DNA from 2 places in the Enterobacter chinensis genome. Region 1 is predicted to be linked to the other one. Evidence: predicted binding sites of a transcription regulator. Region 1 holds the regulator's gene; the other holds the start of a gene.
What was found. Region 1 encodes PhoB, which activates phosphate uptake and scavenging genes when phosphate is short. Its sites were predicted from a motif close to CTGTCATAAAACTGNCNNAT; they were not measured.
Positions count from the first base shown of each region.

Region 1 (9,307 bases):
CCACCAGCACGATACACGGCGGATAAATCGCCGTCAGCACCGGAATAGAGACCTGAATCAGGTGGCTCAAACCGAGGTTGGATACCGCCATGGAGAAGATACCGAGGATAAACACCAGCGTGCGGTAAGAGAGCGGCAGATACTGCGCAAAGAACTCTGCACAAGCGCAGGTCAGGCCCACTGCGGTCACCAGACATGCCAGGAAAATGAGCGCCGCCAACAGCATACTGCCCGCACCACCGAAGGTGTGCTGAACGTAGGCGTGCAGGATAGCCGCACCATTCGCGTTCTGATCAACCAGCATGGCGCTATCGGAGCCCAGGCGGAACAGCGCCAGATACAGCAGCGTCAGGCCCACACCGGCCATCAGGCCAGCCCAGATGGTATAGCGGGTCAGCAGGCGCGCTTCAGTCACACCGCGGGAACGCGCGGCGTTAACGATAACGATACCAAACACCATGGCGCCCAGCGTATCCATCGTCAGATAGCCGTTCACAAAGCCGTTAGAGAACGCGGCGTTTTTATAGGCGTCCATCGCGTCGCTGATCGGGCCTGCAGGCCAGACAATGGCCGCTACCGCCAGAACAATCAGCGCCACAATTTTCAGCGGAGCCAGGAAGTTGCCCACGGTATCCAGCAGTTTGCCCGGATAGAGGGAAACCAGAATCACAATCGCGAAGTAAATCAGGCTGTAGATAAACAGCGGCATTGCGCCGTCACCGGTCAGGGGAGCAATACCCACTTCGAAGGAAACGGTCGCCGTACGCGGGGTCGCAAACAGCGGGCCAACGGCCAGATAGCAGACGGTTGCCAGCAGAACGCCAGCCACTTTGCCAATCGGGGTGCTGAGGCTATCCACGCCGCCGCCGACTTTCGCCAACGCGACGACGGTCAGTACCGGTAGACCCACGGCAGTAATCAGGAAACCAAACGCGGCGGTCCAGACGTGTTCACCTGCCTGTAAGCCAACCATTGGAGGGAAAATGATGTTGCCTGCGCCAACGAACAGCGCAAATGTCATAAAGCCCAGCGCGATGATGTCACGCGATTTTAAGTGATGGGTCATAAAACCTTACTGCCTGTGGATGTGGTGTTGAAAACATTGAGATTTCCGATTCCCCTGACGGGACGATACAGCCGAAAATTTGCTCAATTTCAGCGGGAAATGCTCCCGTCCTGGCGTGGAGAAGAATAGTTTTTCGATTTACCACGCAAATACAGTCGGTCTGACAGTATCTGGGGCGCAATTTAAACGCTTATAACGTTTAAAGGCAAGGTGGGATCGTAAAACCAGAACAATATGCCAGCATGAAAATACACGCCAGCACAATACGCTATTTATAAGAAAAACCCATGGCTAATCATGCGAACAAAAAACAGTCAGCCGTATAAAATTCATCCGCGTTTCGCTTGACTGCAAAGCAAACGGGCCAGCAGACGCTGACCCGTGGAAAGGTAAAATGACACACCTGCTGTCAGGCGATCTTTTTGGCAATTAATCGTTCCGGGATCACGAAGCTGAAGCGGGTTCCTTTACCCAGCGTACTCTGGATATCGAGACGGCTTTCATGGTGATTCACCGCGTGTTTAACAATCGCCAGCCCCAGGCCGCTTCCTCCTGTCTGTCGCGATCGTGCTTTATCCACACGGTAGAAACGCTCGGTGAGGCGCGGAATATGCTCCGGGGCGATCCCCGGCCCGTTGTCCTCCACGCTAAACTCGGCTCCCGTTGGGGTATGGTGCCAGCGCACCACGATGTCCGTCCCTTCCGGCGTATGGTTCACCGCGTTATACACCAGGTTGGAGATGGCGCTGCGCAGTTCATCTTCACTACCCAGCACCTTCAGCGTGCTGTCGACCTCAAAGGTCAGGTGATGCTTTTTGTGGCTTAACGTCTGCGCTTCACGCTCCACCACCCGCAGCATCATCGGCACATCGATGGTGTCATTCAGCGCAAGCGTTGGTGCCGCTTCAATCTTCGAGAGCGTCAGCAGCTGCTTCACCAGCCCTTCCATCCGGTGCGTTTGCTCGCGCATGGTGTGCAGCGCTTTTTCACGCGGCGCACCTTCAAGCGTTTGCTCCTGCATCATCTCCAGGTAACCCTGAAGCACGGTCAACGGCGTACGTAATTCGTGGCTGACGTTCGCGAAGAAGTTGCGACGCGCCCCTTCCAGCTGGTGCATCTGGGTGACATCGCGCGCCACCATCAGCCACTGCTTATCGCTGTAGGGCATCACGCGGATTTCCAGATGGCGACCATTGTTGATCTTCAGATTGTGCGGACGGGTAAAATCACGCTTTTTCAGATACAGCGTGAACTCGGGATAACGCAGAAGGTTGAGGATATTCTGGCCATTATCGTCCGGCCAGCGCAGGCCCAGCAGCTGTTGCGCAAGGCCGTTACACCAGAAGATGGTCCCTTCTTCGGTGGTGAGAATGACGGCATCCGGCAGCGATTCCGCGCCGCTGCGAAAACGCTTAATCAGGCTTCCCAGCTCACGGCGGCGCTTTTTATTACGCATCTGCATCTGATGCAGACCGTACAGCAGCGGCTCCCAGCTGCCGCTTCCCGGCGGCGGCGTCATGCTTCGGTCAACCCACAGCCACCAGGAGAGGCGCAGCAGGTTCCAGAAATGCCAGATCAGCAGCCCGGTGACCGACGCCAGCAGAAACCACGGCAGGTATCCAAGAAAGGCCCCCAGAATGAAGGCCGGAATACAACATAAGATCAGTTCAAAGACGAGCCTTTTCCATGACAGACGTTCCAGCACGCGTCACACTCCTGTCATTATTCAGAAACGGGTAGAAAAACGATAACCCGTGCCGCGGACCGTCTGCACCATGCGATCGTGGCCGCTCAGTTCCAGCGCTTTTCGCAGGCGGCGGATATGGACGTCAACCGTCCGGTCTTCGACATACACGTTAGTTCCCCAGACGTTATTCAGCAACTGCTCGCGGCTGTAAACGCGCTCCGGGTGGGTCATAAAGAAGTGCAGGAGTTTAAATTCGGTAGGCCCCATGTCGAGGGGATTTTCACCGGTCATCACGCGGTGTGAGGTGGGGTCAAGGCTGAGTCCCTGCATCTCTATCACCTCTTCCACCGCCATCGGCGAAATACGGCGCATCACGGCTTTAATGCGGGCCACCAGCTCTTTCGGTGAAAAAGGTTTGGTAATGTAATCATCCGCGCCGGTCTCCAGACCGCGGACGCGATCCTCTTCCTCTCCGCGCGCCGTGAGCATCACCACCGGTATGTCGCGGGTCAGCGCTTCACGCTTCAGGTGTTTGATAAACTGCAGTCCGGAACCGCCAGGCAACATCCAGTCCAGCAGAATCAGATCGGGCCAGGGTTCATTTAGCTGGTTCACTGCGCTGTCATAATCTTCCGCTTCAACCGGCTGGAAGCCATTTTGCTCGAGCACGAAGCACACCATTTCACGAATTGGAGCTTCATCTTCTACGACCAGAATACGTCTCGCCATACTTTGCCCTGTCTTATCTTATTTAAGTTACAAGTTTGTAATTCGGCGCCATTATGCGTCAGATTTATGACAGATTTATGAAAAACAGTACCACGTTCGCGGGCAAACTGTTGTTTTATTACAGCGGTTATTTTCCCGTCGCTGAAGGTTTATAATCCTGCTTTCTCTTTTTTGCCACGGATCAGCTATGCGCATACTTCACACCTCGGACTGGCATCTGGGTCAAAATTTTTACAGCAAAAGCCGTGCGGCTGAACATGAAGCGTTCCTGAGCTGGCTGCTGGAAACGGCCCAGACGCACGAGGTGGACGCGATTATTGTGGCGGGTGACATTTTTGATACCGGCTCTCCCCCCAGCTATGCGCGTGAACTGTATAACCGCTTCGTGGTGAATTTGCAGCAAACCGGCTGCCATCTGGTGATTGTCGCCGGCAACCATGATTCCGTCGCGACGCTCAATGAATCCCGCGACATCCTGGCATTTCTCAATACCACCGTGGTCGCCAGCGCCGGGCACGCCCCGCAGATCCTGAAAAAACGCGACGGTACGCCGGGGGCCGTGCTGTGTCCCATACCGTTTTTACGTCCGCGGGACATCGTGCAAAGCCAGGCGGGGCTGTCGGGTGCAGAAAAGCAGCAACATCTGTTACAGGCCATCACCGACTATTATCACCAGCAGTACGCCGAAGCTTGTGCTCTGCGCGGCGACCAGCCGATTCCGGTGATTGCGACCGGGCACCTCACCACCGTCGGAGCCAGTAAAAGTGACGCCGTCCGCGACATCTATATCGGCACGCTGGACGCCTTTCCGGCGCAAAACTTCCCGCCTGCAGACTATATTGCACTCGGGCATATCCACCGCGCGCAGGTTATCGGCGGCTGTGAGCACATCCGCTACTGCGGATCGCCGCTTTCGCTCAGCTTCGATGAAACGGGCAAAGCCAAATCCGTGCATCTGGTGAGCTTCACCGAGGGCAAACTCAGCGCCGTGGAGACGCTGGAGGTGCCGGTCACCCAGCCGTTGGCGGTGCTAAAAGGCGATCTCGACGCCATTACCGCCCAGCTTGAGCAGTGGCGCGGCGCGGCGCTTAATCCTCCCGTCTGGCTGGATATCGAAATTACCACCGATGAATACCTGCATGATATGCAGCGAAAAATCCAGGCGCTGACCGAAGACTTGCCGGTTGAAGTGTTACTGGTACGCCGCAGCCGCGAGCAGCGCGAGAAAATTCTGCTCAGCGCCCAGCGCGAAACCCTCAGCGAGCTGAGGGTAGAAGAAGTGTTTGAACGCAGGCTCTCGCAGGAGGAGATAGACGACGCGAAGCGCATAAGGCTTAGCGAGCTGTTCACTCATACCCTGCATGCGCTCAATGATGAGGATGAAAACGCATGAAAATTTTGAGCCTGCGCCTGAAAAATCTTAACTCCCTCAAGGGCGAGTGGAAAATTGACTTTACCGCTGAGCCCTTTGCCAGCAACGGGCTGTTTGCCATTACCGGCGCGACGGGAGCAGGCAAAACCACCCTGCTCGACGCCATCTGTCTGGCGCTTTATCACGAAACCCCACGCCTGCAGAAGGTTTCTCAGGCGCAAAACGACCTGATGACGCGCGACACCGCTGAGTGTCTGGCCGAAGTGGAGTTTGAAGTGAAAGGAACTGCCTATCGCGCCTTCTGGAGCCAGAACCGCGCGCGTAATCAGCCTGACGGGAACCTGCAGGCACCGCGCGTGGAGCTGGCGCGCTGCGAAGATGGCAAAATTCTGGCCGATAAAGTGACGGATAAACTGGAGCAAACCGCCGCGCTCACCGGGCTGGACTATGGCCGTTTTACCCGCTCCATGCTGCTCTCTCAGGGACAATTTGCCGCCTTCCTCAATGCCAAACCGAGCGATCGTGCAGAACTGCTGGAAGAGCTGACCGGCACCGAGATCTACGGCCAGATTTCCGCCATGGTATTTGAGAAACACAAGGCCGCCCGCAGCGTGCTTGAAAAGTGCGAGGCGCAGGCTGCGGGCGTCGTGCTGTTGAGCGAAGAGCAACAGCAGCAGTTACAGCAAAGTTTGCAGGCACTTACTGACGAAGAGAAAACCCTGCTGGAACAGCAGCAAAGCCAACAGAAAGATTTTCAGTGGCTTACGCGCCATGATGAGCTTGTGCGCGAGCAACAGCGCGTCACCACGATGCAACAGCAGGCGCAACAGGCGCTGACGGACGCAGCACCTGAACTGGCAAAACTTCAGCTTGCTCAGCCCGCCGCCCAGCTTCGGCCGCTTTGGGAGCATCAGCAGGAGCAAACCGCGCGCCTGACGCAGACACAGCAGCGAATTATCGAAGTAAATACTCGCTTACAAGCTAAAACCGCGCTGCGCGCGCGGATCCGCAACACCGCCCTGCGTAACCACGAGCAGCTTCAGACCGAACTGACCGCGCTGGCGCAGTGGCTGGCGGAGCACGAGCGTTATCGTCTGTTGGGTCAGGAGATTGCCGGCTGGCGCGCGCAGTTCTCACAGCTAAACCGCGATAAAACGCAGTTAGCCTCGCTTTCTGCGAGGATGAGTGAATTACGTAACAAGCTGGCTGAGATGCCGGAAAATGCGCTGGCGCTGACGGCGGATGAGGTCAGCGTCGCCATGGAGCAGCAGTCCCGGTCACGCACGCTGCGCCAGCGGCTAACGTCGCTGCATGCCCGCTATCAGCCGTTGCAAAAGCGCCTGCGCCAGAGCGGTGAAAGTGTTCAGAAGGCCCAGGCCGATCAAAATAAACTCAACGAAACGCTGACGCTGCGCCGCCAGCAGTACAAAGAGAAACACCAGCACTATCTGGACCTGAAGACCCTCTGCGAACGTGAAGCGACGATTAAAGACCTGGAAAGCTTTCGTTCCCAGCTTGAGGCAGGCAAACCCTGTCCGCTGTGCGGTTCCAGCGAGCACCCCGCTGTGGAGACATACCAGTCGCTTGAACTGACGGATAATCAGCGCCGCCGTGATGCCCTGGAGAAAGAGGTCGCCTCACTCAAAGAGGAAGGCCTGCTGGTGCTGGGACAGGTCAACGCCCTCACCCAGCAGATCCAGCGTGAGACAGACGAAGCGCAGACCCTGGCTCAGGAAGAGCAAGCACTCACTAAAGAGTGGCTGGAAACCTGCACGTCCCTGAATGTCGCGTTGACTATTCAGGATGATATCGCGCCATGGATGAACGAGCAGGAACATTATGAGCGCCAGCTTTATCAGCTCAGCCAGCGTCTGACCCTGCAAAATCAGCTGAACGAGCAGGAAGTGCAGGAACGACAGTATCAGCAGCAGCTGACGACCACGCGCCAGGCGCTGGAACACACCCTGCTCTCGCTAACGCTTAACGTACCTGAAGACGGCAATGAAGCCGCCTGGCTACACGCCCGTGAAGCCGAATTCGCGCAGTGGCAGGAGAAGCAAACGCAGCACGGCGTGCTTCAGGAACGTATGAACACCCTGAAGCCGCTGCTTGACGCGCTTCCGGTAACGGACGGTGAAGAAGTCGAACCGGCTATTCCTGATGACTGGCGCGACATCCACGACGAATGCGTGTCGCTGCAAAGCCAGCTTAGCGCCCAGCAGCAACAGGAAGCGCTGGAGCGAGAGCGCCTGCTGCAGTCACAGACGCAATTCACCACGGCGCTCTCAGCAAGCTGTTTTGCCGATCGGGACGCGTTTCTTGCCGCTCTGCTGGATGATGGCACCATTCGCCACCTCGAACAGCTGAAACAGTCGCTGGAAAACCAGTTACAGCAGGCCGCGACTCTGTGTGGACAAGCTAACCAACAGCTGCACTCTCATCTGGCGCTGCGTCCGGAAGGACTCGACGCCGACGCCGCCACACTGCAAATCCAGCTGCAACTGCTGGCGCAACAGCTTCGGGAGAACACCACGCATCAGGGCGAGATCCGTCAGCAGCTTAAGCAGGACAGCGATAACCGACAGCACCAGATGGCGTTGATGCAGCAAATTGAAGAAGCCGCACGTCAGGCAGACGACTGGGGGTATCTGAACGCGCTTATCGGATCCAGCACCGGTGACAAGTTCCGTAAGTTCGCTCAGGGGCTGACGCTGGACAATCTTGTCTGGCTCGCCAACCAGCAGCTTAACCGTCTGCACGGGCGCTATCTGTTGCAGCGTAAGGCCAGCGACGCGCTGGAGCTGGAAGTGGTCGATACCTGGCAGGCAGATGCAGTTCGCGATACCCGTACGCTCTCGGGCGGCGAGAGCTTCCTGGTCAGTCTGGCGCTGGCGCTGGCCCTTTCCGATCTGGTGAGTCATAAGACGCGGATTGATTCCCTGTTCCTGGATGAAGGGTTCGGCACGCTCGACAGTGAAACGCTGGATACCGCGCTGGATGCGCTCGACGCGCTGAACGCCACCGGAAAAACCATCGGTGTGATCAGCCACGTTGAGGCGATGAAAGAGCGCATTCCAGTGCAGATCAAAGTGAAGAAAATTAACGGGCTGGGGTATAGCAGGCTGGACAGGGAGTTTGCCGTGCAGTAAAGGCCACTCCATTCTGTAGGCCGGGTAAGGCGTAGCCGCCACCCGGCTTTTTTATTGCGGATGCCTGAATTCGCCCGGTGGCGCTTCGCTTACCGGGCCTACGAATTTACTGGCCACAGCCACGCCGCGCCGCGCACGCCGCTGGAGTCACCGTGGACGGCTTTGCGGATCGGGGTTTCACACTCGCCGCCGAAGACCCACTGTTTCACCAGGGTCGGCACTGTGGCATACAGCCGGTCGACGTTGCTCATGCCGCCGCCCAGCACAATCACGTCTGGATCGAGAATATTCACCACGTGTGCCAGAGATTTCGCCAGCCGCATTTCGTAGCGGCTCAGGGCCAGCTCGGCCACCGGATCCTGCTCCTCGACCAGCCGTATGATCTTGTTGCCCTTGAGCGGCTGGCCGCTCAAGCGGTGGTAATCGGTCGCAAAACCGGTGCCGGAGATAAACGTCTCAATACAGCCTTGTTTTCCGCAGTAGCACGGCACTTCAGCGCGGTATTTAAGCTCATCCTCATCCATCCACGGCAGCGGGTTATGTCCCCACTCGCCCGCGGTACCGTTACCGCCGATATGGGCGCGCCCGCCGAACGCCACGCCCGCGCCGCAGCCGGTACCGATGATAACGGCAAACACGGTCTGGGCGCCGGCGGCTGCGCCATCGATGGCTTCAGAGACCGCCAGGCAGTTGGCATCGTTGGCCAGACGCACTTCCCGGTTCAGGCGCGCGCTTAAATCTTTATCAAAAGGCTGACCGTTGAGCCAGGTCGAGTTGGCGTTTTTAACCACCCCGGTATATGGCGAGATCGACCCCGGGATCCCCATCCCGACGCTGCCGGTTTGCCCTGTCGCCTGCTCTGCCATCTCAACCAGCCTGGCAATCGTCTCGATAGTCTGGTGATAATCATCGCGCGGCGTCGGCAGACGATGGCGGAACAGCTGTTGCCCCTGCTCGCTCAGCGCGATGACTTCTGTTTTGGTGCCGCCCAAATCAATCCCAATACGCACAAGACTCTCCTCATTATTTTGATTATCAACAGAGTAGAAGCACGCTTCCCGATTAGCAATGCAAGCGATGCGACAATTCGTTATCATGCCCGCTGATTTAACGACAAGGCCGTGGAAATTATCATGCTGTGGTTCAAAAATTTGATGGTTTACCGTCTCAGCCGCGACGTTTCGCTGCGTGCAGAAGAGATGGAAAAACAGTTAGCCGCTTATACCTTTTCCCCATGCGGTAGCCAGGATATGGCAAAAACCGGTTGGGTTCCTCCAATGGGTTCACAAAGCGATGCACTGACC
Region 1 is NZ_JARDVI010000002.1:777,572-786,878, forward strand. Features, by position in the region: gene brnQ (branched-chain amino acid transporter carrier protein BrnQ) at 1-1,066, opposite strand, end outside; gene phoR (phosphate regulon sensor histidine kinase PhoR) at 1,476-2,771, opposite strand; gene phoB (phosphate response regulator transcription factor PhoB) at 2,793-3,482, opposite strand; gene sbcD (exonuclease subunit SbcD) at 3,670-4,875, shown strand; gene sbcC (exonuclease subunit SbcC) at 4,872-8,003, shown strand; gene mak (fructokinase) at 8,102-9,013, opposite strand; gene rdgC (recombination-associated protein RdgC) at 9,137-9,307, shown strand, end outside.

Region 2 (9,307 bases), on a different contig from region 1:
CGGACGGTTTATCGGCCCACTGCTGGGTAAACGCGCCGAGATCCTGGGGGGGATTGTGTTAATTGGGATTGGTGCCCAGATCCTCTGGGCACACTTCGCCGGTTAATCTTCGCGCTGCCAGACGTGGATACTAAAATCCGTCTGGCAGCGAAAGAGTGAATGCGCAGCTAACGCTTCCCACACTTCCGGCTTCGCCCGCCACGCAAACGGCGTCATCTGCAACAATGCTGTGGCCTCTTCCCCTTTCAGCGTCATTTCATACGCCACGGTTTGCGCTTGCTTCAGGGTAAAACCGGCCAGCTGTTCAGAATGAGGGGCATGCAGACGCACCTCATCGTAGATCAGCCCTTTCAGCTCCATCAGATGACGCGGGCCTGGCGTAACGGTGACCACCCATCCGCCCGGTTTCACCACACGCGCCAGCTCTTCCGCCTTACAGGGCGCGTAAATGCGGATAACAGTATCCATGCTGGCATCGTCAAACGGCAGCCGATGGCTGGATGCCACGCAGAACGTCACGTCAGTGTAGCGTTTAGCCGCCGCGCGAATCGCCACTTTCGACACATCCAGACCAAATGTCAGCGCGCCCTTCTCGCGAGCAACCTCCGCAAACCGCGCGGTGTAATACCCTTCCCCGCAGCCAATATCGAGCATGGCGGTTGCTGAACCAGACAAAATATCATCCAGTATTTTCGCGACCGTTTCCCGTAACGGCAGATAGTGTCCGGCATCGAGAAACGCGCGGCGCGCCTGCATCATCTCGGCACTGTCCCCGGGATCGCGGGAGCGTTTATGCTGCACCGGCAGAAGATTTACGTAGCCTTCTTTCGCCATATCAAACTGATGTCCCTGCGGACAGGTATAACTTTTATCTGAGTGCGTCAGGGCCGCGTGGCAAAGGGGACAACTGAAGGACATGGCTACTCCGGAGCATAATCAAAGGGCGAAGTGTACCGCTATTCGCCCTGGTTATAAACGCCCGGTTAGCGCATAACGATAAGGTGATCGGAACCCGCCGGTAGCCCGTCAGGCTTCACGTTCTCCAGACGCAGTACGTTACCCATAATCTCACTGAAGACAGGTGCGGAGACGGCACCGCCGTAGTAGGCTCCGTTTTGGGGATCGTTAATCACTACCACCAGGGCAAAGCGCGGGTCGCTGGCAGGTGCTACGCCCGCAGTGTAGGCCACGTATTTATCGACATATTTTCCGCTATCGTCAATTTTCTTCGCCGTGCCGGTTTTCACCGCAACCCTGTAATCACGAACGGCGGCCTTAACGCCCCCACCGCCGGGTAGCGCGACGCTCTCCATCATGTGCTCCACTTCGTGCGCAATCTCTTCCGGCATGACGCGTTGGCCGATGACGGGGGGATCGATACGGGTAATGGAAAGGGGGCGCTCAAGCCCGAAGCCGCCAATTGTCGCGTAGACGTGCGCCAGCTGTAGCGGGGTTACCATCAGCCCGTAGCCGAAGGCAAAGGTCGCGCGGTCGAGCTGGCTCCAGTACTTACGCCGTGGCAACAGTCCCGCGCTCTCCCCCGTTAAGCCAAGCCCCGTATTGGTACCAAAACCAAAGTTTCTGTACGTATCAATAAGATGCTGGACTGGCATTGCCAGGGACAGTCGCGACACGCCCGTGTCGCTCGATTTTTGCAGGATCCCGGTCATTGTCAGTTCAGGATAGTAACCCACATCGCGGATACGATGCCCGTCAAGGATATACGGGTGAGTGTCAATCACGCTATCCGGCTGGACCAGACCCTGCTGCAGGGCCGTCATTAGCACCAGCGGCTTGACGGTCGAACCGGGTTCGAACGTATCGCTGATGGCGCGATTGCGAAAGTCATTTATCGTCGCGCCTTCCCGATTATTGGGGTTAAAATTCGGATAGCTCGCCATGGCGAGTATTTCCCCGGTTGGGATATTAATCAGCACCGATGCACCTGACTCGGCCTTGTTCCAGGCCACGGCATTATCCAGCGCATCTTCGGTAATGGTTTGCAGCCGCTCGTCAATGCTCAACTGGATGTTGTGCGCCGGTGCGGGCGCAACTTCTGTCAGGTTTTCAACCACGCGTCCATAGCGGTCTTCCCTTACCTGCCGTACCCCCGCCTTGCCCGTCAATTGAGCGTTGAAGCTTTTTTCCACACCTTCAATGCCCTGCCCGTCAATATTGGTAAAACCAATCAGGTTTGCGGCGACATGCCCGGCAGGATAAAAACGGCGGGACTCATCGCGCAAATTGATGCCGGGCAAATTCAGTTTATCGATCCACTTCGCCTGCGCAGGATCGACCTGACGGGCAAGGTAAATGAAACGCCCCTGTGGACTGGCATTGATTCGCGCCGAAAGCGTGCTCAGGGAGAGATGCAGCGCATTTGCCAACGCCTGCCAGCGTTCATCAGCGCTGACGCCCCCTTTTGCCAGCACCGTTTTGGGATCGGCCCATACGGCCCGGACAGGCACGCTCACCGCCAGCGGTCGACCTTCGCGATCCATTATCATGCCACGCGGTGCATCAATTGCCAGCTGACGGAGGGATCGCATATCTTCCTGCTTCACCAGATTGTCAGGCTTGATGATTTGCAGCCAGGCAACGCGGCCCAGCAAAAAAGCCAGACTGCAAAAAATAGCGAAACAGAGCAGAGCAAAACGCACCGGCGTGAAATTTCCAGTTGCTGTTATTAATTTCTTCTTCACCTGAACCCCAGGGCTGTTAAACAACGCCCTGATTTAACGGGAAAAGACGGGAGGAAGGTGGTGAAACAGTGCTACTAACCTCGCAGCTTTGCAACAAGTTACGAACAAGGCCGCAGATCGTAATATTTTGAAAGATAAAGGGCATAAAAAAGCCCCGCGTTATGCGAGGCTTTATGTCTGAGATTGAAACGCGGCGCGTTTCAGTCAGCAGTGGTTCGATCAGATAGCAGTTACGTTAACTGCAGCTGGGCCTTTCTGGCCATCCTGAATTTCGAACTCAACGTTCTGGCCTTCAGCCAGAGTTTTGAAGCCGTTACCCTGGATTGCAGAGAAGTGTACGAACACGTCTTTGCTGCCGTCAGCAGGAGTAATGAAACCAAAACCTTTAGACTCGTTGAACCACTTAACTTGACCTTTAATCTTTGCCATTTGCAAAATTCCTTAGAGTGTTTTCTTAGCCCGCAGGCATTAACTGAGATAAAACTGAGACATTACTGCATGAGGCACTAATATAAGGTTCGGCAGAGAAGCGGTATTCAACGACAACGTGTTTACTCAGGACTTCTTTACTGAAAATGCCACACATAAACAGAACTGTACCTCGTTTGACCCAAAACGTGTTATCACACACAATGTTTAATATGGCAAGCCATTTTTAAACATGTCTCGATCCGCCGCACAAATTCGAACAGTGCTTGTCAGGTTTTGCACAATTATGCGCAATATGTACTGACAGCCCTGCTGCGTAACAAAGACCCAACGCTGCTTGCACAACCGCTGTAATCTAAGACATTTTTAACATAGCGCAATCATTACAAAGCGTCCAGCAACCGGGAAAAGAAATCTTAAGCATTGATTGAGTTAGAACAATTTGTGAAAACTTATGCTTAAATCATTGTAACGCGACCAAATTGTTTCAGGGAAAAAACATTGTTAATAACCCGCGGCCAGCTGTATTAAAATGCATCAGTTAATAAACAGTGTTATGCACCAAAATAATGAAATTTTTATGACTCTGCATCAAAACAAGGCAAGCAAAACGTTTCGATAAAAATAAAACATTCATATGCGCGTTTACATACAGAATATATGCAACAATTTATCGCGTCGTTTATAAGGATAAATATTCACCAATTTTCAGTATCCTGAAAGAATCATTAACTGGTGCTAAATTATCTAGCGCCTCAGTTAACTCCTGCACCGGTTCATCCAAGGCTTCATCTGCCAGTTCAAACACGCCCCAGTGAATGGGAAACGCCAGAGGACAACCCAACTGCTGCCACAATGCCACCGCAGATTGCGGATCCATATGATGTACAGCCATGAACCATCGTGGGGCATAGGCACCCACCGGTAACGCGGCAGCATCAACAGGCCCCAGACGTTCAGGTATCAACAGCAGCTCAGGTGAATACCCTGTATCCCCGCTGAACCAGAAACGATGATGCCGCCCTTCCATGACCCAGCCGCACCATAAGGAGCGATTGCGGTTCCATGGCGTGCGCATACTCCAGTGCTGCGCAGGTACGGCGGTTAACGTCATCCCCTGCCAGGTGAAACTCTGCCACCAGTCGAGCTCAACCACGCGTTTTGCTCCCCGACGCCGAAACCAGGCGGCCAGACCTAAAGGGACGAAGAGACTCACGTCGGGAAAGCGTTTGAGAATACGGCGAATGGTCGCATCATCAAGATGATCGTAATGGTTATGGGAAATGACGACCGCATCAAGCTGATGAAGTTGCTCGACAGACAGTGCAGGAGGCGTTTTACGCTGTGGTCCCAGGAAAGGGAGTGGAGAGGCGCGCTGTGAAAAAACCGGGTCGGTAAGGATGATATTACCGTCTAGCTGTAGCAGCACACTCGCATGCCCCAGCCACCACACTCCATCCTCTTGAGGTTGCGTAAGCTCGGCGGGTTGCCACCACTGACGAATAAAATCTTCATAACCCAGCGCGGGTGGTTTCGGCAAACAGGCTTCTTTACGCGCTTTACGCCAACGGTCCAGGTCGCCGGGTTGATGTCCAGCAGGATGGGTATTACGAAAACCGTTCGGGGTGTGGTGTTTCAGGGAGGGGTCATACCAGGGATTTTTCCAGACCACAGCCACCTCCCAGCACGAAAAAATTAACGCTCAGCCACCAGGCGGATAAAGTCGTCTTCGTCTTTGTTATCTTCAGCGACCACGTCTTTCGGCGCGTCTTTCTCTTCCGGCTCGTTAGCCTCACACAGACGGCGCAGCAGCGCGTTCTGACGTTTTTGCTGATCGAGCAGCGCTTCTAACAGTTCGATCTGCTCGTTCGTACGCGAACTGGCACGATTCACGAAAAACCAGATGACCAGCCCCACAAGCAGAACAACCAAAGAAATCATCAGGGATGCCATATTCAGCAGCCCTGAATTCAGTAACTCACCCATTTCACCACCTCAATAAAAACGTCTATTTTACCACTGGCGCGAAGGAAGGAAATCACCTTGAGAAAAAATGCGTGTTACCACGGAATAAACTTATTGATTGCGCAGACGCCGCTAAAAAACTGTACATCCTGATCGCACATTACATTGATAGTCTGCGTCCATAACACCACGCACGCTATCAGCACGATAATCAGAATCACCCAGCGTATTTTTTTCACTCCACACTCCGTCTAAAGACCTGATGTAACCAGGTTATCACGGTTATCTTAAACAAGGACTAACTGTACCGCCATCACGCTTTTTTCAGAATCCTGCACTTGTTTCATAGCGTAAACCGTTTACGCTAGCTTTATGATAACAACGATAAAAAAGAGGTAATGATGCGCTTAATTATTCGAACAATTATTGCACTGGCCATCGTCTGGATTGGCCTTCTGTTAACGGGTTATGGTGTGCTCGTGGGGAGCACCGAAAACGCAGCCGGATTAGGTATTCAGTGTAAGTACTTAACGGCACAAGGACTGAGCACTGCGCAGTATCTGCATTCTGACAGCGGGTTCATTGGTTTAACAAACTGTCCTGTACTGCGTAAAACGTCCGTCGTCATCGATAATGGCTAATCAAACGGTTTAATCACTGACAAAAAACGCCGCAACATCTGCGGCGTTTTTTATGCTAACAGAGATTAAAACGGGTAGTCGTGATAACCCATCTGTTCAGAAATCTTACGTGCGGCAGTGTGCAGGATAGCCACATACTCATGCAGACGCTCTTCTGAAAAGCGAAGGGTTGGGAAAGAGATACTTAAACCCGCGATCACCACGCCAAAGCGGTCAAACACCGGAACGCCGATACAGCGCAGCCCCTCTTCCTGTTCTTCATTATCTTCGCCATACCCCTGCTCACGCACGTGATCAAGCACCGTTAACAGTTCGTCAGTGCTGGTAATGGTTCGTGTCGTACTGCGTTTGTATTCTACGCCATCGAGGATCTGCTTCACTTCCTCGCGATCGCGCCACGCCAGCAGAACCTTACCAATGGCGGTACTGTAGAGCGGATTGCGACGACCGATGCGCGAATACATGCGCAGATTGTACATGGAGTCGATTTTATGGATATAAACAATGCTGTCTTCATCCAGCGCACCGAGATGGATGGTCTCTTTGGTCAGGCGCGAGATTTCACGCATCTGAATATCAGCGCTGCGGATCAGATCAACATTTTGCAGCGCACGGGCACCGAGTTCGAACAGTTTCAGGGTCAGAGAGTATTTTTCTGACTCGCCTTCCTGTGCAACATAGCCCAGTGACTTCATGGTTTGCAAAAAGCGATAAACGGTGCTTTTCGACATCATCACGCGCTGCGACAACTCTGTAATACCAATTTCACGCTCTTCCCCGAGCGCCTGTAAGATGCCAAACACCTTCAGCACGGAAGAAACAGAATCTGGCTGTTTATCCAAATCCGCAATAGCCATTTACCACCTCATAGAGAGTGTTTTATAAAAATCAGAACCGGTTTTTATTATAAGTTCCCGTCATGTCACCTGCAATCAATCCGCGTTTACTTCGTTACAAATCTGCGGCATATCGCGTCAGTAACAGTGCTAAAATAGTTACCCTGAGAATAATTTCACGCTGAGCTTTTTTAATCCTAATGGAAAAAAATCTTTCCGATGGCCTGCCTTTACCCCAGCGGTATGGCGCTATAGCGACCATCATTATCGGTATCTCAATGGCCGTCCTTGACGGCGCAATTGCGAACGTTGCCCTGCCAACTATCGCCAGCGACCTGCATGCATCCCCAGCCAGTTCAATATGGATTGTTAACGCCTACCAGATTGCGATTGTGGTTTCCCTGCTCTCGTTCTCTTTCCTGGGCGATATGTTCGGTTACCGTCGGGTGTATCAGTGCGGTCTGGTGGTTTTCACCGTTACCTCATTGTTATGTGCCCTTTCTGATTCACTTCATACCTTGACGCTTGCACGCATTGCGCAAGGTTTTGGTGGCGCGGCGCTCATGAGCGTAAACACGGCGTTGATTCGCTTAATTTATCCCCAGCGACATCTGGGGCGCGGCATGGGGATAAACTCGTTTATTGTCGCCGTATCTTCCGCCGCCGGGCCAACCATTGCGGCGGCTATTCTTTCCGTTGCCTCCTGGCAATGGCTCTTCGCCATTAACGTGCCGCTGGGTATCGTGGCCATCTTTTTTGCCCTGCGCTTCCTGCCCGCTAATGGCCCCAAAAGCACCATGCCGCGCTTCGACGTCGCGAGCGCGGTGATGAATGCCCTCACCTTTGGCCTGCTGATTACCGCCCTGAGCGGCTTTGCGCAGGGGCAATCACTGGTGCTGACCGGAGTGGAACTGCTCGCCCTGCTGGTCATAGGCTTCTTCTTTGTTCGCCGACAGCTCACTCTCCCGGTGCCTTTACTGCCTGTTGATCTGCTGCGTATTCCCCTCTTTTCGCTCTCCATTTGCACGTCTGTCTGCTCGTTCTGCGCCCAGATGCTGGCTCTGGTGTCGCTGCCCTTCTTTCTACAGAGCGTGGTAGGACGTTCAGAAGTGGAGACCGGACTGCTGTTAACGCCGTGGCCGCTGGCAACGATGGTGATGGCGCCGCTGGCAGGTTACTTAATTGAACGCGTTCATGCCGGTTTGTTGGGTGCTTTGGGGCTGGCGGTGATGGCGACAGGCCTCTTCGCGCTGGCGTTGCTACCGTCATCGCCGACCGATCTGGACATCATCTGGCGCATGATCCTGTGCGGTGCGGGGTTTGGCCTGTTCCAGTCTCCTAACAACCACACTATTATCACCTCCGCACCGCGTCATCGCAGCGGAGGTGCCAGCGGCATGCTGGGGACCGCGCGCCTTCTGGGACAAAGCACCGGTGCGGCACTGGTTGCCCTGATGTTTAACCTCGCCGGACAAAATGGCAATCATGTTGCTCTCCTCACCGCGGGTTTCCTTGCCACCCTCGCGGCTGCCGTCAGCGGCCTGCGGGTGACCCAGCCCAGGGTTCAGGCATAAAAAAAGCCGGGCGGAGTATTCTCCTGCCCGGCTCATTGCGGTTCTTTGTGTTACTTCAGGTATTCCCCACTGCGCAGCGCTTCAATACGCTTATCCAGCGGCGGGTGAGACATAAACAGCTCGCTCAGCGATTTCGATTTACCGTTAATGCAAAAGGCCATCATGCTGTTCGCTTCCTGCGGCTCATAGCTGGTTTTCAGACGCTGCAGCGCCGCAATCATCTTCTCACGGCCAACCAGTTTCGCTGAGCCGGCATCCGCGTGGAATTCACGGTGACGAGAGAACCACATGGTGATGATGCTGGCCAGAATACCGAATACCAGTTCAAGAACCATGGAGACAGCGAAATAGATCAGCGGGTTACCGTTGCTCTCTTCCCCTTCGTCGCGGTTGCCGCCCATAAAGCCAGCCGCAATCTGCGCCAGAATACGAGAGATAAAGATAACGAAGGTGTTCACCACGCCCTGAATCAGGGTCATGGTTACCATATCACCGTTTGCGATATGGCTGATTTCGTGAGCAATAACCGCTTCGGCTTCGTCACGGCTCATGTTCTGCAACAGACCAGTGCTGACGGCAACCAGTGATGCATCACGACGGGCACCTGTGGCGAAGGCGTTGATATCAGGAGCATGGTAAATGGCCACCTGCGGCATGGCGATCCCGGCCTGACGGGATTGCTGAGCCACCGTATTCATCAGCCACTGTTCCATATCATTACGCGGTTGCTCGATAACCTCACCGCCTACTGATTTCAGCGCCATCCACTTCGACATCAGCAGGGAAATGAAAGAGCCACCAAAACCAAACAGCAGCGCCATAATCAACAGACCCTGAACGCTGCTCGACTGAATCCCTGTCAGGCTTAGCACGAGCCCGAAAACCACCATTACCGCCAGGTTGGTGAGCAGGAAGAGCGCGATTCGCATCATAATTTTCTTTTTACCTCAGTTTAACAAAACGCACTATGCGATTACCCACATCGTATGGGTATTGCGGCTATTTTCAAGCATCCGGCGGGCGTAAGTCACCAGAAAGACACAACTTTACACAATTGAAAATCAGGCTGACGGAAGGATGCAGAACAAAAAGAAACAGGCACAATTTCTTGTGCCTGTTGGGAGGTTATTTTGCCGGAGCGGGCTGTACGGCAGGCTTGT
Region 2 is NZ_JARDVI010000006.1:83,427-92,733, forward strand. Features, by position in the region: gene mntP (manganese efflux pump MntP) at 1-106, shown strand, start outside; gene rlmA (23S rRNA (guanine(745)-N(1))-methyltransferase) at 103-918, opposite strand; gene ftsI (peptidoglycan glycosyltransferase FtsI) at 984-2,702, opposite strand; gene cspE (transcription antiterminator/RNA stability regulator CspE) at 2,922-3,131, opposite strand; partial or broken gene PYW49_RS17840 (DUF2627 domain-containing protein) at 3,144-3,288, opposite strand; gene PYW49_RS17845 (MBL fold metallo-hydrolase) at 3,814-4,803, opposite strand; gene PYW49_RS17850 (YebO family protein) at 4,827-5,117, opposite strand; gene mgrB (PhoP/PhoQ regulator MgrB) at 5,192-5,335, opposite strand; gene PYW49_RS17860 (YobH family protein) at 5,498-5,737, shown strand; gene kdgR (DNA-binding transcriptional regulator KdgR) at 5,803-6,594, opposite strand; gene PYW49_RS17870 (MFS transporter) at 6,774-8,147, shown strand; gene htpX (protease HtpX) at 8,198-9,079, opposite strand; gene prc (carboxy terminal-processing peptidase) at 9,273-9,307, opposite strand, start outside.
Region 2: the regulator PhoB is predicted to act here: its motif matches at 6,686-6,705, upstream of kdgR (DNA-binding transcriptional regulator KdgR).